Regions from separate parts of the Bacillus sp. m3-13 genome, predicted to be linked through region 3. Evidence: predicted binding sites of a transcription regulator. Region 3 holds the regulator's gene; each other region holds the start of a gene.
What was found. Region 3 encodes LexA, which represses DNA repair genes until DNA is damaged. Its sites were predicted from a motif close to CGAACATATGTTCG; they were not measured.

Region 1 (5,863 bases), on a different contig from region 3:
CTGATCGACCGGAAAGGGAAATGGCGTGTGAACACGATTCTTAAAGGGTTCGGCACACATGTTCAAGGATTTGCGAGCTCCTATTCCAATACAGGGGATATCGTGCTGATCGGAAAAGACAAGAGCGCCATGATGAAAGCTTTTCAACATATGAAAGACTTAGGCGGAGGAATGGTGCTGGTGGAAGATGGAGAAGTCATTTGCGACATCCCATTACCGCTTGCAGGGGGACTGTCTGATTGTAGCATGGAGGAGTTGATGAAGCAGGAAACAGAGCTGCGAAATCAGCTGTTTGAAAGAGGCTACACCTTTAACGATCCGATCTATACATTGTTATTTTTATCATCCACACATCTTCCTTATATTAGAATAACACCTAGAGGAATATACGATGTGATGAATAAAACGGTACTCTTTCCGTCAATAATGCGTTAAAATATAAAAGTATGTAAAATTACTAAAGGTTGTGTTTATGTTAGGATGAGTAGTAATAAGATGTTGTTGTTGGCAAGCCTTATGCTTATGTTGGCAGGCTGTCAATCCAATAACGAAAAAAACGTTGATTTTAGTCAAGAGCAGAGTGAAGAGACCACGGAAGTAGCGATAGAAGAGGAAGAGCAGGTGGCGACAGAGGTTTCCGAACCGATGGAGCAAGCACCGTTCACTGGAGAAATGGTGGAGGAGAAAGTAGATGCCCGTCCGGTTGCGGTGATGGTGAATAATGATATTAAAGCAAGGCCACAGTCTGGTTTGCATAAAGCAGATGTAGTGTATGAAGTGCTGGCAGAAGGAGATATTACAAGGCTCCTTGCCATTTTTCACAGTGAAATGCCAGAAACTGTCGGCCCTGTCCGAAGTTCAAGAGCCTATTTTGTAGACTTGGCAAAAGCCTATGACGCTTTGTATGTGTTTCATGGCTGGAGTCCTGGTGCCAAAGAGAAAATTCAAGCTGGAGAAGTAGATGGAATAAACGGCCTGACTTATGATGGAACGCTTTTCAAACGGGCGAGTTTCCGAAAGGCGCCGCATAATTCCTACATCAGCTCAGAAAATATCCAAAAAGGCGCAGAACAGCTAAACTATGAAACACAAGCGGAAGTCCAACCTTTCACCTTTTTGAAAAAAGGACAGATCAATCCTTATGAAGGTACCGCTTTAGAACAAGTGAAAATCGAATACTCATCCAGACAGGCAACACATGTTGAATATAGATACGACGCTGAACGAAAAGCCTATGTCCGCTATAGCGGCGGCGTGAAGCACACGGACCTTGAAACAGAGGAAGAGATTGTGGCTCATAATGTTTTCTTAGTAGAAACGTCTCATCTTGTGGTCGATAAACAAGGAAGAAGAGAAATCGATATAACCTCAGGCGGCAACGGTGTGCTCATCCAACATGGAGAGCGTTTCGATGTCGAATGGAAATCGGTGGACGGCAAGATCCTTCCCTACAAAAATGGCGAACAGGTCCCACTTGTCCCGGGTAAAACGTGGATTCAAATTATCCCAGATTTAGAAAAAGTCATTTACTAGTCTTAATTAGCAAAGGAGATATCAATCATGCAAATCAATAAACTACGTGGAAAAGAATTGGATCAACTTTTTGAATCTATTCTTTCTTTAAAAGATATGGAAGAGTGCTATCGATTTTTCGATGACCTCTGTACCATCAATGAAATCCAATCTTTGGCACAGCGCCTAGAGGTGGCAAGAATGCTGAGAGATGGTTTCACGTATCATAAAATCGAGACGGAAACTGGTGCAAGCACTGCGACGATCTCCCGTGTGAAGCGTTGCTTGAACTACGGTAACGACGCATATGAGATGGCGCTTGAGCGTATTGCAGAAGAAAAGAAAACAGAAGAAGTGTAAAGTGAAAAGGTGGCCCGCTGGAAGTGCAGTGGGCCACCTTTTTTCGTGAAAGATTATAGTGCATCACCGATAAAACGTCTCCTGGTTTGATTTTACTTGGTCGACTGTTTTAGTTGATGCTGAAGGGTCAGCCGTTCTCCTTCTTCTTTTTCCGAAGTAATCCACAAGAGCACCGAACGCCAAGAGAATAGCGAAGCCAATAACAAACCATACCCACATAGGCATGTTGGACACCTCCTTATCACATCATATTTTGAAACGATTGCGATATGCATCCATCTATCAAAAGACAACTATTTTCCTAAGCATTACTAAAGATGTTAGTTATCTAATTACCCGAAATACAAAAGGAATAACAGGCTGCATGCAAAATATAACTTTTGGTCTATCGGAAAAAGGTCGTAACTTCCAGTCGACATTCTCCGTTTCTGTTTTTCGTATTAGCTGGGATTTTGCTATAATAGGGGAATGGAAAATTAGAATGGGGGACGTTTGCAGTGTTAATGGAAATACGTGAGTGGAAGCACGTTTTTAAATTGGATCCTAATAAAGAGATATCGGACGAAGATTTAGAGCTTGTGTGCGAATCGGGTACAGATGCTATTCTAGTCGGAGGGACGGACGGGGTCACATTGGACAATGTGCTGAGCTTGATGAGCAGGGTGCGCAGATATTCCTTGCCATGTGCATTGGAGGTTTCCACCATCGAATCGGTCACACCGGGATTTGATTTTTATTTTATCCCAAGTGTCTTGAACAGCAGAAAGACAGAATGGGTCACAGACCTTCACATAGAAGCGCTAAAAGAGTACGGAGATATCATGAACTGGGAGGAGATTGTGGCAGAAGGGTACTGCATCCTTAATGCTGACTGCAAGGCTGCCAAGTTGACAGAAGCAAAAACAGACCTCGACAAAGAAGATGTCATCGCTTATGCAAGATTGGCGGAGAAAATGTTTAATCTGCCTATCTTTTACTTAGAATATAGTGGAACGTACGGGGACGTGGAAATAGTCCAGGCGGCCAAACAAACCTTAGAAAAAACGCAACTGTTCTACGGAGGCGGCATCTCCACAGCAGAGCGCGCCAAAGAAATGGCAGCCCACGCCGATACCGTCGTAGTAGGAAACGCAGTATATGAAAATCTAAAAGAAGCACTCAAAACAGTAGACGCTGTGAAAAATTAGTTTCCAGATATTTTAGCTGTTGATTGGAGCCCAGGGCGAAGACTCCTAAGGGAGATAGCGGTAGGTTGAGACCCCGCAGGCCGTAGCCGAGGAGGCTCAAGCACCGCCCCTAGGAAAGCGAAGCCCAGTGCGGAAATCAACAGCGGTTGTACACAAAGATTCTAAAATTAATAGTATTTAACAAGCCAATTTAGTATGATAGAAAATAAGAACATATGTTTGTTGGGACGGTGAAAAAATATGCAATATTTAAGTCAAAGGCTTCTTGAGGGACTGAACCCTATGCAAAAAGAAGCAGTGAAAAAAACGGACGGACCCTTACTCATCATGGCCGGAGCGGGAAGTGGAAAAACGAAGGTGCTTACGCATCGAATCGCCTACCTGATGGCCGAAAAACAAGTCGCGCCATGGAATATCCTTGCGATCACTTTTACAAATAAAGCGGCCCGTGAAATGAAAGAGCGTGTGGAAAAACTACTCGGACCTGCTGCAGAAGACATCTGGATCTCCACATTCCACTCCATGTGTGTGCGAATCCTGCGCCGCGACATTGACCGCATCGGAATGAACCGCAATTTTACCATTCTTGATACGACCGATCAGCTGTCAGTCATCAAGAATATTTTAAAAGACCGCAATATCGATCCGAAAAAGTTCGAACCAAGAACGATTCTAGGTACCATTAGCTCTGCCAAAAATGAACTGATGAATCCAGAGCAATACGCAAAACAACCGCTTGGTCCTTATGAACAGCAGGTAGCGGAGATCTACACAGACTACCAAAAGAGGCTGAAAAAGAACCAGGCACTTGATTTTGATGATCTGATCATGACGACCATTCACCTTTTTAAGCGTGTTCCAGAAGTGCTCGAGTACTATCAACGAAAGTTTCAATACATCCACGTGGATGAGTATCAGGATACGAATAGAGCGCAGTACACATTGGTTAACCTTTTGGCGGACCGCCTGAAGAACCTTTGTGTAGTAGGGGATTCTGATCAGTCCATCTATCGCTGGCGCGGGGCGGATATCGCCAATATTCTATCTTTTGAGAAAGACTATCCGAACGCGGAAGTCGTGTTGCTTGAGCAAAATTACCGTTCTACAAAACGTATTCTAGAAGCGGCAAACAGAGTGATAGATAATAACATAGGCCGTAAAAAGAAGAACCTTTGGACGGAAAACGATGAAGGGCAAAAAATCATTCATTACCAAGCGGACTCCGAGAAATCGGAAGCACAGTTTGTGGTTGGGAAAATGCGTGAACTCATGAGGCAAAATCCATCACGCACGCTTGGTGACTTTGCGATTTTATATCGTACAAACGCCCAGTCCCGTGTGATGGAGGAAATGCTCCTCATGTCCAACATCAATTACACAATCGTCGGTGGGACCAAGTTCTACGACAGAAAAGAAATCAAGGACATCCTGGCATATCTTCGTTTGATTGCCAATCCGGACGATGACATCAGCCTGCAGCGTATCGTTAACGTACCAAAACGCGGTATCGGAGCAACAACCGTTGATAAGATTGCCAATTACGCTACTCAGCATGATATCTCTATCTACACGGCACTTGCTGAGGTGGACCTGATCGGCGTCAGCGGCCGTGCTACGTCACAATTGAAAGAATTCCGTTCGCTAATTGAAGGGTATGTGCAGATGCAAGAGTACATCTCTGTGACGGAACTAGTGGAAGAGGTTCTTGAAAAGTCAGGCTATCGTGAAATGCTGAAAGCCGACAAAACGATTGAATCCCAAAGCAGACTGGAAAACATCGATGAGTTCTTGTCTGTTACGAAGAATTTTGAAGAAAAATATGATGACAAGAGCTTGGTTGCATTCCTTACAGACCTGGCGCTTGTTGCAGATATTGATAAATTGGACGAGGAAGATCCAGCTCAGCAGGAAGGCGTTATTTTAATGACTCTCCATGCTGCCAAAGGACTTGAGTTCCCGGTTGTATTCTTGATCGGAATGGAGGAAGGGGTATTCCCTCACAGCCGTTCGCTGTTTGAAGAAGCAGAAATGGAAGAGGAACGCCGCCTTGCGTATGTTGGAATCACACGTGCCGAAGAGCAGCTGTTCATCACGAACGCCCAGATGCGTACGTTATTTGGTCGTACAAACATCAATCCTCCTTCCCGTTTTATCAAAGAAATACCAGAAGAACTACTAGAAAGCGAAGAGAATAAAGAAGCTGCATCCCGCCCAACACCATTTGGTGGCCGCGGGTCAAGTTTTGGAGGCGGTTCTGCGTCCACATTTGGAGGTAGTTCATCTACTGGAAGAGCAAGGGCGGCAAGTCCTGCTTCCCAAACGGCACGCCGTACCACAGCCCCATCCCGAGGCCTTACTGCAACGGGTGGAGAAAGCTTGGACTGGATGGTAGGAGACAAAGCGGAACATAAAAAATGGGGAGTCGGTACCGTTGTCAGCGTAAAAGGTGACGGAGACGGCAAAGAGCTGGACATTGCCTTCCCAAGCCCAACAGGCATCAAACGCCTTTTGGCCAAATTTGCCCCTGTGACGAAGGTTCAATAATAGATGACAACCGCCAAATAAGAAAGGACGACATTGCATGGAAAGAGAACAAGCTGAAAAACGGGTTCGCGAGCTGCATGATGTGCTGAACCAATATAATTATGAATATCATGTGCTGGACAAACCGTCCGTTTCAGATGCCGAATACGACTCTCTTTTACAAGAGCTATTAACGCTTGAAAAGGAGCATCCAGAACTGCAAACAGAGGACTCTCCCACTCAGCGTGTGGGAGGGAATATTCTTGAGATGTTCAACAAGG
Region 2 (5,863 bases), on a different contig from region 3:
ACTTCTGATGAAGGCGAAGAAGTATTTGAGGCGATTTTGGCTCTTGGGTACTTTGAAAAGAAATAATAATGGAGCATCCTTCCTCATTCATTGGGAAGGATGTTTTTGTTTTATCAGGAAATATCCAAAATATCATCTACACATAAACAGCCTGCTTCGCCGAATTTATCCACCACATGCAAGCGCCTCTGATAGGCATCGAGATGATGCACCGCTCCTACAAACAAATGGTATCTTCTTTTTTCATAATAGGTAATGGTTACTTCCTTACCCGTTTCCATCGCTTCGCAAAACAGCTCATTCATTTCTTCTAGCCGTTGTTCGTCAATTTCCGGCTTGGTTTGGTATAAATCCTCTTTGGTCCAATCGCGCAGCATCTTGACATGCTCCGGCAGCATCATGGACGTCCATTTAATGGTTCCGCGATCTCGTATCATCCTTAACATCCTTTCTTACATTTCTAGCTATAGCAAATTCTCTACGCCTTATGTCCGCCAACCAACCTGCTTCTATGGACGGCAGTTCCGGCATTGGTATAGGATACAGCCCTTAACAGCGCATTGGTTCCGTATTTTCCGCGGATGGTGTCCATTACATAGCCTAGGTCGCGTTTTTTTGGCTGTTCGAGTTCAAACAAGTTTAGTTGCATTTCACTGTCATCCACCATGTTAGAGAGCGAGATAGCAATCTTTCGGACGGTTTTGGGTTCATAATTTTCCTCAAACAGCTCAAGGCAAGTACGGTATAAGTCCATGGTGACGTTGCTTGCTCGTTCCATTGTTCGAGAGCGATAGAATCCTCCGCCAAGTTCATCGCGGCTGTAGCCAATTCCAAGACTGATGGTACGGCCGGCTTTTCGATGATGCCGCGTTCTCCTGGCGACTTCCTCACAGATTTCTAAGATGACTTGTTTCACTTCTTTCGGGTCTGTATAGTCGCGCATTAAAATCTGACTTTTGCCAAAGCTGATCTGCCCCTGAATAATGGGAGCGCCAAGCTCTGATAGATCAATCCCCCAGGCATGATAGTACAACTGATTTCCCATCACACCAAACTTTTTCTCCAGCAGCTCGAGGGGGTAATTTGCGAGCTGTCCAACATTGAAAATCCCCATTCGATTTAAGGTTTTTTGTACTCTGGATCCAATTCCCCACATTTCACTGAGAGGGGAAAGCGGCCAAAGCTTTGTTTTCACATCGTCATAAGTCCACTCGGCTATGCCCTTCTTTTTTGCTTCAAGATCTAGGCATAGTTTTGACATGAGCATATTCGGGCCAATTCCGATGGCGCATGGAAGCTGAAATTCCCGCTCCATGTCCTCTTTGATTTTTTCAGCAATCGTAGTGGCATCTCCCCAAAGCGCTTCTACCCCGTCGACTTGCAAGAAGCTTTCATCGACACTATAGGTATGGATGGCGTCCTTTGGGACATATCGGTTGAAGAGTCTCGTAATTTCTGTGGAGATGCGCAGATATGTTGCCATCTTGGGGTTTACAATATGGATGCGTTTGTCGTTTGGAATCTCAAACCGGCGGGAACCTGTCTTGATACCAAATTCCTTTTTCAACATGGGAGAGGCTGCAAACACCACGCTCCCCTGTCGCTCTGTATCCCCAACCACCCGCCAAATAGCAAGTGAGCGGATCGAGTCCCATCATCACTGCAGAGCAGCTTGCATAAAAGCTTTTCATATCTACACATAAAATCTTGTTGTTTTGGCATCTTGCTGTAATCCATGTCCACGAACCTTCACACCTCACTAAACAGAAAGTATGTTCGCATTAGTAGTATATACCCAATAATAAGCGAATATACGTTCGGTTTCAATGGTAAATTCCACTACATATTTCGACAAATACCTTTTTCAAGCTCTTGTTAAGTGGGCAAAACCCTTATAATAAAGGAAATGAGGTGAACGAAATGGAGAGAAATTTAGTGAAAAAAATGATTCGAAATTGTTTTATTCAATATCAGCATGACGTTGAATCTGTTCCGCTTAATGAGGAAGAGTACGAAAAAATGGCAGAGGAAGTGAGCAGAGCGGTTGCCGAAGATCCCGATCTGGAAGTGTTTGATGCGGTCAATGATGTAGTGTATGAATTTTTGAGTAAATGGTAAGAGACATAGCAAAATAATTCATAAATCCGACGTAATTACACAAGATAAAAGAAGAGTTCATCTAGAAAAGGAGCGACATCATGAAGAAAAAGCCTGTGCTTGTATTATGGATAATGGTATTCATCTCCATTCTGACACTCCCTTTTCTTGGGTGGAAGCACTTTAAACGTTTTTTGCCGGGAACATTATTTATGTCTATATTAATTGCATTAGAGAGCATTGTGGCGGAGAAGTATAAATGGTGGGCTATCTATAAAAAAATCCCGCCCTATTTTGTAAATGAATTTGCCTTTATAGTCGGACCGTTCTTTGCCGGTTCCCTTTGGATCTTACGTCTTACATATGGAAAAATCTATTTGTATTTCCTTTTGAATGCGTTTGTGGATGCCGTTTTCGTTTATCCTTTTAGTGCTCTATTTGAACATATAGGAATATTCAAAATGAAAAAAATGAGCCGCCATCAACTCTTTGGACTTTTTTTAATAAAATCCTTATTGATGTATGGTTTTCAGGCGATGTGGGAGAAGTACGTCCGTAAAAGTTCAGCCAAAAAACCTGAGCAAGAAAGACCCTACTCCATGTCCCCTGCAGAGTGAGCATCCTTCCCATGGAGCCACTCGATTAGCTTAACATCCTTGTTATTGCGCACTGCTGCATCAAGTGGAGTTAGCCCGTCATAACCAACCCAATTAAGATCCGCTCCTTGGCTGAATAAGTAATCTGCCACCAACAGTTGACCACCATGGCACGCCAACCAAAAAGCTTGTGTGGTTTCAAATGCGGAAGGAAGCAGCTGCGCATCTGCATAATATGTTTTTACTTCATCCAACATCCCCAGTGCAGCTGCATTCCAGAGCTTAGTCTGTGCTCCATTCTCCACAAGCAGGCGGGCTGTATCCCACTGTCCAAATGCTACCGCATCGTCTAATGGGGTTCCTTCTGCGATTACTGCTCCTGTGGCATTTATGTCCGCACCAGCATCTAGAAGCGCCTGAAGCACTTCCACATCATTACTGCTCGCAGCCCAGTGAAGAGGTGTCTCCGTGTGATGACCAGTAAATCTGGCATTCACTTCTGCTCCCGACTCCACTAGTGTGCGTACAACGGTTTCTCCGTTCGGAAAGTGACCAGGCCAATCGGTCGCCACATGAAGCAATGTGCGGGACACTCCAAACGCGTCAGATTTTTCATCATGATAGCCTTTTGAGATAATTCTTGCCGTGGCAAGGTTATGATGAGCAGCAAGTAAACACTCAAGAGCTGATACATCGCCTGTTTGTATTGCTTTAGTGACCTCGATGCCTAAATTTTCGTCTTCTAAGACAAAATTCATATGTATATGCCCCCATTTCATGTGTAAGATTACAAGAAAATCACGTCGGATAATACTTACTGTCGGAAAAGACGTGTTTACTGTCCGTTTGGAAGTAAATACTGTCGGAAATCTCAAAATACAAGCCAAACCCACCTATTTACTGTCCAAACTCAAGGCAATACATGCCAACCGACAACCTTCGTCAAACCCCGACAAATCACCCTCGCTAAGGAAACTCTCAATGAACAATAAAACGCCTTGCACCAATCACACAAGACGTCTCACAAAAGGATATTATCCCTCTTTCACTTCCACCTCAATATCCACCGGCTCGCTGTCATCCAACAGGTTCTTCAAGGTTACCTTATATAATCCCTCCGCTTGCTCCGTCACTTCCTCGACGTGCCACGGATACCCGTCTTCCACTTCTTCTAACGCCTTGGCAATAGCCTTTTGTTCGAGTTCATCCTGCCCTTCATCTACCACTACTTTTATAGCGCCAGACTGGGCCGGAAAGGATTCAGCCACTATGCCGGAGTTCCAAACAGTCACTTTCATTCCGACCATAAGATCAGCTGCTTCCAACGGCTCCCCTGCAGAGCTTTCCACTTTTGTATCCTCTTCAAGGGTATACATAGTTGCAGAAGTACCAGAGCCGCCACTGCTTGGGTGTTGACCCGTCACTAAAATACGTGTTTGTCCTTCATCAGAAACCGAAACGATATAACCTGTCAGATCTTCAACTGCCTGATCACCAACATCCACCGGTTCTTCATTTGGTGCTTCCTCATTAGAACCTGAATTGGAACCTGAACTGTTATTGTTGTCGTTGCCACCAGCTGTTCCACAACCGAATAAAAGAAGGAAACAAGCCAGCAATGACATGAATTTTATTGTTTTCATCCTATTCTCACCTCTTGCTCTATTGGACGGAAGAGGAATGGAAAGGTTACATTATTTTTGTCGAAAAGCCTTGCCGCCGAATTTTTCCACCACTCCTGGAAACACCTGATACAGTTTGCTGGCCATGTTCATCCAGCCAGGAAGATTAATTTCCCGGGTGCGAGTGAACATTGCATCTGCTATCCGTTTGGCAACATATTCAGGCTCAAGCATCCACTTATCCACTTTCTGCTTATAGCTACCAGATGAATCCGCGATATCAAAAAACTCCGTTCGGATTGGACCAGGGTTAACAGATGTTACAAAAATATTGGTATCATAAAGCTCCATTCTCATGCTATTGGTGAAACCGAGAACTGCATGCTTCGTTGCTGCGTACACACTCGACTTCGGAGTCGCAATCTTCCCCGCCTGTGAAGCAATATTGATGATATGACCTTGATTTTGCTCGAGCATGGACGGCAAGACCATCTTCGTACAAGCAATTAATCCATACACATTGACTTCAAACATTCCACTCATATCATCAAGGGAAAGATCTGCAATATCATCAAATTTTCCGTAGCCAGCATTGTTCACCAATACATCAACAGCAGGAATCTCGGTCATTAGCCGTTTGAAAGTATGCTCGATATCTGCCTGTTTACGAACATCCAATTGATAAAAAGGCGCTTCTATCTGATGATTCATGTTTATCTGAGCAGCTACCTGTTCCAACTTATCCAAGGATCTTGCCATGAGTACCGGTGTTGCTCCCCGCTTGGCAACCTCAAGAGCAAGTGCTTTCCCAATCCCACCTGAAGCTCCAGTAATTACGATATATTTACCTTGAAGACTAGCCATCGCTTACTTCCCTCCTGCTGTATATGTATAGGGCTTGGATGTTGCATCTTCTACAATCAAGCCCTTATCAAGTAGATAATCAATCTGGCCTATTGTTTCAGAAAGTGTTAGTAAAAGTTGTTTTTCATAGACAGATTTGAAAAGATACTGACAGATCTCATAAGCAGTGGCAGGCTGAACTTTGAGATAGTTTAATACCTTATTGGCCCGTTTATCCTGCTGCTTCAATCGGATCTCTAATAATTCCGAGACATTTCCAACAATATCCCCATGTCCTGGCAGCACCCGTTTAATCGGCAAACGTTTCATTTTTTCAATAGAGTGTATGTATTCCAGCATCGCTTTCTTCCGTTCCGTTTCATCAACATAAGGCGGCTCTACCAATGGATTAGGTGAAATATCCGCTAAAATTAAATCTCCACCTATCAATGTTCCGCTCTTTTCATCAAAGAGAACAAGATGGCTGCTTGCATGCCCCGGCGTTTCCATGATGCGCCAATTTGCCAAACCGTCTAGGCGGTCCCCTTCTCCAACAAAAGAAGTGAGCCCCCTTTGGCAAGCAAAACGTAAAGGCTTATCAATGGCATCCAATACAGGATAAAAGCGTTCCTCCACTCCCATCCGCTCAAACAGCTCTTTATAGTACGCTTCATGAGTGGAAAAGTAACGATGGTCCTGCGTCAT
Region 3 (5,863 bases):
ATAATCAACTTGCCGTTTAATAATGGAGCGAAGCGGTTCCTCTTGTTCGTATTGCTGAAAAAGCTGGAAAAGTTTTAACTCATTACCAGAGTAATGTTTAGCTACTTCTTCCTCTATCAAATAAATCATATATTCACGCAAACGAAACCCTCCAGTCACTTCTTTTCTTTTATTATAGAGAATGATAGAGCAGAGTTTTGTCTTATAGTGTAGTTGACAAGGGGCTATTTTTAGCAATTATTGTCGAATGCATAAAAAAATGAGCATTACCTTGTAATTAGGTAATACTCACTTTTTTTAACATGCTTATTTATCTAACAACGCTTTAACACGTGCAACTACATTTTCAGTAGTAAAACCGTATTCTTTCATGATTCTTTCGCCTGGTGCAGATGCGCCGAATCCGTTGATGGCGAGGATATCCCCTTCATCACCAGTATAACGCTCCCACCCTAGTGGAGTAGCCATTTCAATTCCAAGGCGTTTCTTCACGTCTTTCGGTAATACAGAATTTTTGTATTCTTGGGATTGTTGTTCAAAGCGATCCCATGAAGGCATACTTACGACAGACACATGAATACCTTCTTGTTGTAATGCTTTTTGAGCATCCACAGCAAGACCAACTTCAGATCCTGTTGCAAGGATAAGTGCATCAGCAGTTTCTTTTTCAGTTTTGGAAATGACATAAGCACCTTTACGCACACCTTCAAGTGCCGTCTCATCTGTCCCTTTAATAGTAGGCAGGTTTTGACGTGTTAACACAAGTGCTGTTGGTGTCTTTTCGGATTCTAATGCCACTTTCCATGCTGCAGCCGTCTCGTTACCGTCTGCAGGACGAATAACACAAAGGTTTGGCATTGCACGTAATGATGGAAGTTGTTCAATCGGTTCATGTGTAGGTCCGTCTTCTCCAACTGCAATGGAGTCATGCGTGAACACATAGGTTACAGGCAACTGTTGAAGTGCCGCTAATCGTATAGCTGGACGCAAGTAATCGGAAAATACGAAGAACGTTCCACCGTATACTTTTAGACCGCCATGTAACGCCATACCGTTCATAGCTGCACCCATTCCGAATTCACGAACACCAAACCAAATATTGCGACCGCTATAATCTTCTGCAGTGAAGTCAGCTTCGTTTTTAATATTCGTTTTGTTTGAACCAGCCAAGTCAGCAGATCCACCAAAGAAGGAAGGTACTTGTTTGGCAATTGCGTTCAGAACCTCACCAGATGAAGCACGGGAAGCTAAGCTTTTTCCTTCTTCATAGACAGGAATCTCAGAATCCCATCCTTCAGGAAGTTCACCTTTCATCGCTGCTTCAAGTTGTTTTCCAAGGTCTGGGTATTTTGATTTGTAAGCATCAAACATATCATTCCATTCCGCTTCCACTTTTGCACCTTTATCTGCAACTGTTTCACGGAAATGAGTGTAAACTTCTTCCGGAACATGGAAATCGTTATCAAATGTCCATTTATACGCTTCCTTAGTCAGTTTCAATTCATCTGAGCCTAGTGGTGCACCATGAACATCTGATTTACCTGCACGGTTTGGTGAACCGTAACCAATGGTAGTTTTTACTTCAATCATGGTTGGACGGGAAAGGTCACTTTGTGCTTCTTCCACCGCAGCAGCAATTTCTTCTAAATTGTTTCCATCTTCCACGCGGATATATTGCCAGCCGTATCCTTTGAAACGCGTTTCAATGCTTTCAGAGAAAGAACGATCTAAGTCACCATCAAGCGAGATATCATTAGAATCGTAAAGAACAATGAAACGGCCCAATTTCAAGTGAGAAGCTAGAGAAGCAGCTTCTCCAGAAACACCTTCCATCAAATCCCCATCTCCACAAATGCTGTATGTAAAGTGATTTACAAGTTCCATATCTTCTTTGTTATATGTAGCTGCCAAGTGGCGCTCTGCCATAGCCATTCCAACACCCATTGCAATACCTTGTCCAAGCGGACCAGTTGTTGCATCTACACCAGGCGTGTGACCAACTTCAGGGTGTCCTGGAGTTTTGCTTCCCCATTGACGGAATTCTTTTAAATCATTCATAGATACGTCATATCCGCCTAAATGTAAAAGGCTATAAAGTAACATGGAACCGTGACCTGCAGAAAGTACAAAGCGGTCTCTATTAAACCAGTTCGGATTCTTAGGGTTGTGGTTCATAAATCTTGTCCATAAAGAATATCCCATAGGTGCAGCACCCATTGGCATTCCTGGGTGACCAGAGTTTGCCTTTTCAATTGCATCGATAGATAATGTACGGATTGTATTAATGGAAAGTTGATCTATATGTTGTGTCATCTTATCCACCCTTTCTCTCTTTAACTTATTTTTTCATGGAAAAATTCTATTTTATCATAAATAGTATGTTCCAATGTTCTGAAAAAAAGCGATTAATGCTTTAAATTCTTTTTAGTATCCTTTAATTTTTCTGGAGTGACATCATTTCCTTCCGGATCCACGATTGTAACACCTTGCAAAGTATTTTCCATGGAAGCTCGGAATGTCTTGATATACTCTTGACGAAGCTTTTGTTGTTCAGCTGTCTCTTCCTTTGTAAGGCCTTCACTTTTGGCCTTTTTGGAAAGTGCATTGATTCTTGCTATTTTTTCTTTTGATAACATAGAAAACTCCTTCTTTCATCCTTGTGAAGATATGCTTTTATCTTACTAGAGAGGTTCTTTTTTTACAAGCAAACCGGTGTCGTTCTCTTCTATATACTCCCGATAGCGTCTATTTACTGTTGCTTTAGAAACTTCATACCCAAGCCCTCTCAATGTGGCAGCGATTTCATGAAAAGTGAGTTTATTTGTACGCAGTCTGACTATCTCTTCAATCGGCACCTCAATTTTCTCGCGGCCAGGGCTCATATGGAGGTTTGTCAGGTTTTTGGTGGGGTCATACCCTCTTTTAACCGCACGTTGCATGCCTCTTTTTATTTTCAAATTATGTAGCTTTCTTTGGTATTCCTCAACAATTGCCACAATATCCATAACCATCGAATCAGAATCAGATAATCTCAGTTCTCCATTATCCGTTATAGAAAATATCTTAATTTCGTGTTTTCTCAACCAATGTAAAAAAGCGATTTTTGCATTCCCTCTGCCAAGCCTTGTTTCATCCTGAATTAGAAGGACATCAATATGTTGACTTGAAATAAGCTCGATTATTTGAAAAACCCCTTCACGATCCAAATCATATCCGCTCGCCTGTTCCTCCACTATCTCAATGATTTCGATATCTCGGTTTGCCGCTAAGGAAACTAATTCTTCCCTTTGCCGGGACAATGACGTTTCTTGTGTATCTTTTTTGGTACTCACACGACAATAAATGATTCCCTTCATGTATGATTTCCTCCATCATTCTTTTAAACTATTATTATCAAGCGAACGTATATTCTTGTCAATAATTCGAACTTATGTTTGTATTTTATACCAAAACATGCTATACTATCACTAATATAAATGATAGAGGTGCGGAATATGAAACTATCAAAAAGGCAACAGGACATATTAGATTACATAAAAAAAGAAGTCCAAGCAAAAGGATATCCACCTTCCGTCCGTGAAATTGGGGAAGCAGTTGGACTTGCTTCTAGCTCCACGGTTCATGGTCATCTTGCACGACTAGAAAGCAAAGGTCTCATACGCCGAGACCCTACTAAACCGAGAGCCATTGAGATTATGGAAGACGAACTGGTACCTAAGATATCTGCAGTTAATGTTCCAATCATCGGTAAAGTCACTGCGGGTCAGCCAATTACAGCCATTGAGAACGTAGAGGACTACTTTCCGCTTCCTGACCGCTATGTGGCACCAGACGAACAAGTTTTCATGCTTGAGGTTATGGGGGATAGCATGATCGAAGCCGGGATCCTTGATGGAGACTATGTTATCGTTCGTCAGCAGCAATCCGCTAACAATGGAGACATCGTCGTTGCCATGACAGAAGAAGATGAGGCTACTGTCAAACGCTTCTTTAAAGAAAAAGACTATATCCGATTACAACCGGAAAACTCTACATTAGAACCGATCATTGTCCGAAATGTGAGCATTCTTGGTAAAGTAATCGGAGTATATCGTAATATCCATTAAAAAAGCCGTATATCGGCTTTTTTATTTTCATCAATTTAGTTAATCAAGGGTTTCACTGGGACGTTCTTTTAGTTTATGGTTTCCATTCTTCACTTCGGTAAATAGATTTCCCTCTTCCTCTTTTTCAATACGGCTTGGTTTGCTTGAGGGATTAATCATTGTTTTTAAGAGTTGAATTTCTTGATAGAGGAGACTCCATTCCTTCTTTGTTATCGGCTTTGCTTGATCGGTTAACTCAAATCCTAACTGACCGTTTGGCTCTAAAGTAGCCCATTTAACATCACTTATACTAGATATACTATTTTGTCTAAGCTTCATCTCCAATTGGTCAATGGTAAATCTCAATTTCTTTAATGTTTTTTCATTTAATTTTCCATTTTCTATTAGCATCTTGGATTTACCCGTAATTAACTTTTCAAAAATGTCGGATTTTAGTTGTAGGAACTCCATTAACACTAGTGTTACTACTAGAGTAATACCCACACCAAATGTTACCCAAATACTTTTGCCTGCCAAAGGTTGAATTAACAGAGAACCAATTCCAATCATGATTACCACTTGAGCTAAAGTCATTTGCGAAATGGACTTTCTGCCTGCAATTCTTAGTAAAAATGTCCCTATTATAGTTATTAAAACCGCTTTCCAAATCCAATTCAAATCCATTACTTCACCACCCCATCGAATTATTATGTTTTTATAATAATCCCGTCGCTGTTTTTTATTCAGCAATAAATAGAAGGGGGTAATCAGTTATTTAATTTTACATGTTTTTATTGGCTTGCGTCTCTCAAGTTCACCTCAATAAAGTCATTAATAAAATCATTATAATCAAAATCCATAGCTATATAATGCTCGCGTTGTGGTTGCTTATATACCATCCTTAAATCAGCTATACTTTGCCCTCTGTTCCCGTCAACAACTGCAACCCTTACATCTCTTTGGATAGTATATGTTTTATCCTTATTTAATAGATAATAAAGAGTGAATACATCATGCACCGGTGAACCATCTATACCTGGCATCACTTGGTCGTAGAATGTAGCATAATAATTGGTGACAGCTGGAATAAGATATTTGTACGGACTGCTAGTTTGATCAAAAATGAATGTCGCTATATCCCTAGTAACTATGGCCCTGTTTGTTACATTTAGTGGCGTTATATATACCTTTTTCGCTTTATTCAAAATTACAGAGGTAGCAATCGGGTCTCCCCAAAAGTTCGCTTCCGCCACATCTGTTACATTACCAGGAACCATGAACGCTCCACCCATAAGATATACCTCTTTAACCTGATCCATAAGTTCAGGTCGTAAGTTAAATGCAAAAGCAAGGGATGTTTGTCTACCCACATCCACAATTACAATGTCTTCTATATTTTCCTCGATAATCTCGAACATTAACTCAAAAGGACTAACCTCAGCTTTGAATTCTTCAGGCGGTATTATCGGTCCTAATCCCTGTGGTCCATGTATCTCAGGATAAAAAACCGTGTGAATACCACTTAAAGGCTGTGAAGTTCCCCTCACTACGGGAATATCTGATCTACCTGCAAGCTCTAAAAGGAAGGAGGCATTTCTTGTTGCATCAAAAACAGAAACATTGCCATACCCTGTTACAATCCCCAACAGTTCTATTTCTGGATGAAGCAATGCATAAATAATCGCTAAAGAGTCATCAATTCCTGGGTCTGCGAAAAGCAGTACTTTCATTTTTCTTCACCATCCACACTATATAAATAACAAAAAACCAAGGTGATA

Region 1: the regulator LexA is predicted to act here: its motif matches at 3,268-3,281, upstream of pcrA (DNA helicase PcrA).
Region 2: the regulator LexA is predicted to act here: its motif matches at 1,807-1,820, upstream of M313_RS0108420 (YqzH family protein).

What each region holds. Positions count from the first base shown of each region.
Region 1 covers NZ_ACPC01000008.1:25,075-30,937, forward strand. The annotation lists gene M313_RS0101775 (adenine deaminase C-terminal domain-containing protein) at 1-435, shown strand, start outside; gene M313_RS0101780 (DUF3048 domain-containing protein) at 481-1,533, shown strand; gene M313_RS0101785 (YerC/YecD family TrpR-related protein) at 1,561-1,872, shown strand; gene M313_RS25680 (hypothetical protein) at 1,936-2,097, opposite strand; gene pcrB (heptaprenylglyceryl phosphate synthase) at 2,376-3,059, shown strand; gene pcrA (DNA helicase PcrA) at 3,300-5,603, shown strand; gene ligA (NAD-dependent DNA ligase LigA) at 5,641-5,863, shown strand, end outside.
Region 2 covers NZ_ACPC01000017.1:32,526-38,388, reverse strand. The annotation lists gene M313_RS0108435 (HPr family phosphocarrier protein) at 1-66, shown strand, start outside; gene M313_RS0108430 (YolD-like family protein) at 114-437, opposite strand; partial or broken gene M313_RS23090 (Y-family DNA polymerase) at 479-1,737, opposite strand; gene M313_RS0108420 (YqzH family protein) at 1,921-2,118, shown strand; gene M313_RS23085 (hypothetical protein) at 2,199-2,714, shown strand; gene M313_RS0108410 (ankyrin repeat domain-containing protein) at 2,690-3,451, opposite strand; gene M313_RS0108405 (DUF3221 domain-containing protein) at 3,728-4,336, opposite strand; gene M313_RS0108400 (SDR family NAD(P)-dependent oxidoreductase) at 4,388-5,179, opposite strand; gene M313_RS0108395 (MBL fold metallo-hydrolase) at 5,183-5,863, opposite strand, start outside.
Region 3 covers NZ_ACPC01000014.1:22,430-28,292, reverse strand. The annotation lists gene sirA (sporulation inhibitor of replication protein SirA) at 1-141, opposite strand, end outside; gene tkt (transketolase) at 307-2,313, opposite strand; gene M313_RS0106280 (DUF896 domain-containing protein) at 2,406-2,636, opposite strand; gene M313_RS0106275 (YneB family resolvase-like protein) at 2,682-3,356, opposite strand; gene lexA (transcriptional repressor LexA) at 3,495-4,106, shown strand; gene M313_RS0106265 (DUF421 domain-containing protein) at 4,146-4,769, opposite strand; gene M313_RS0106260 (nucleoside hydrolase) at 4,877-5,815, opposite strand.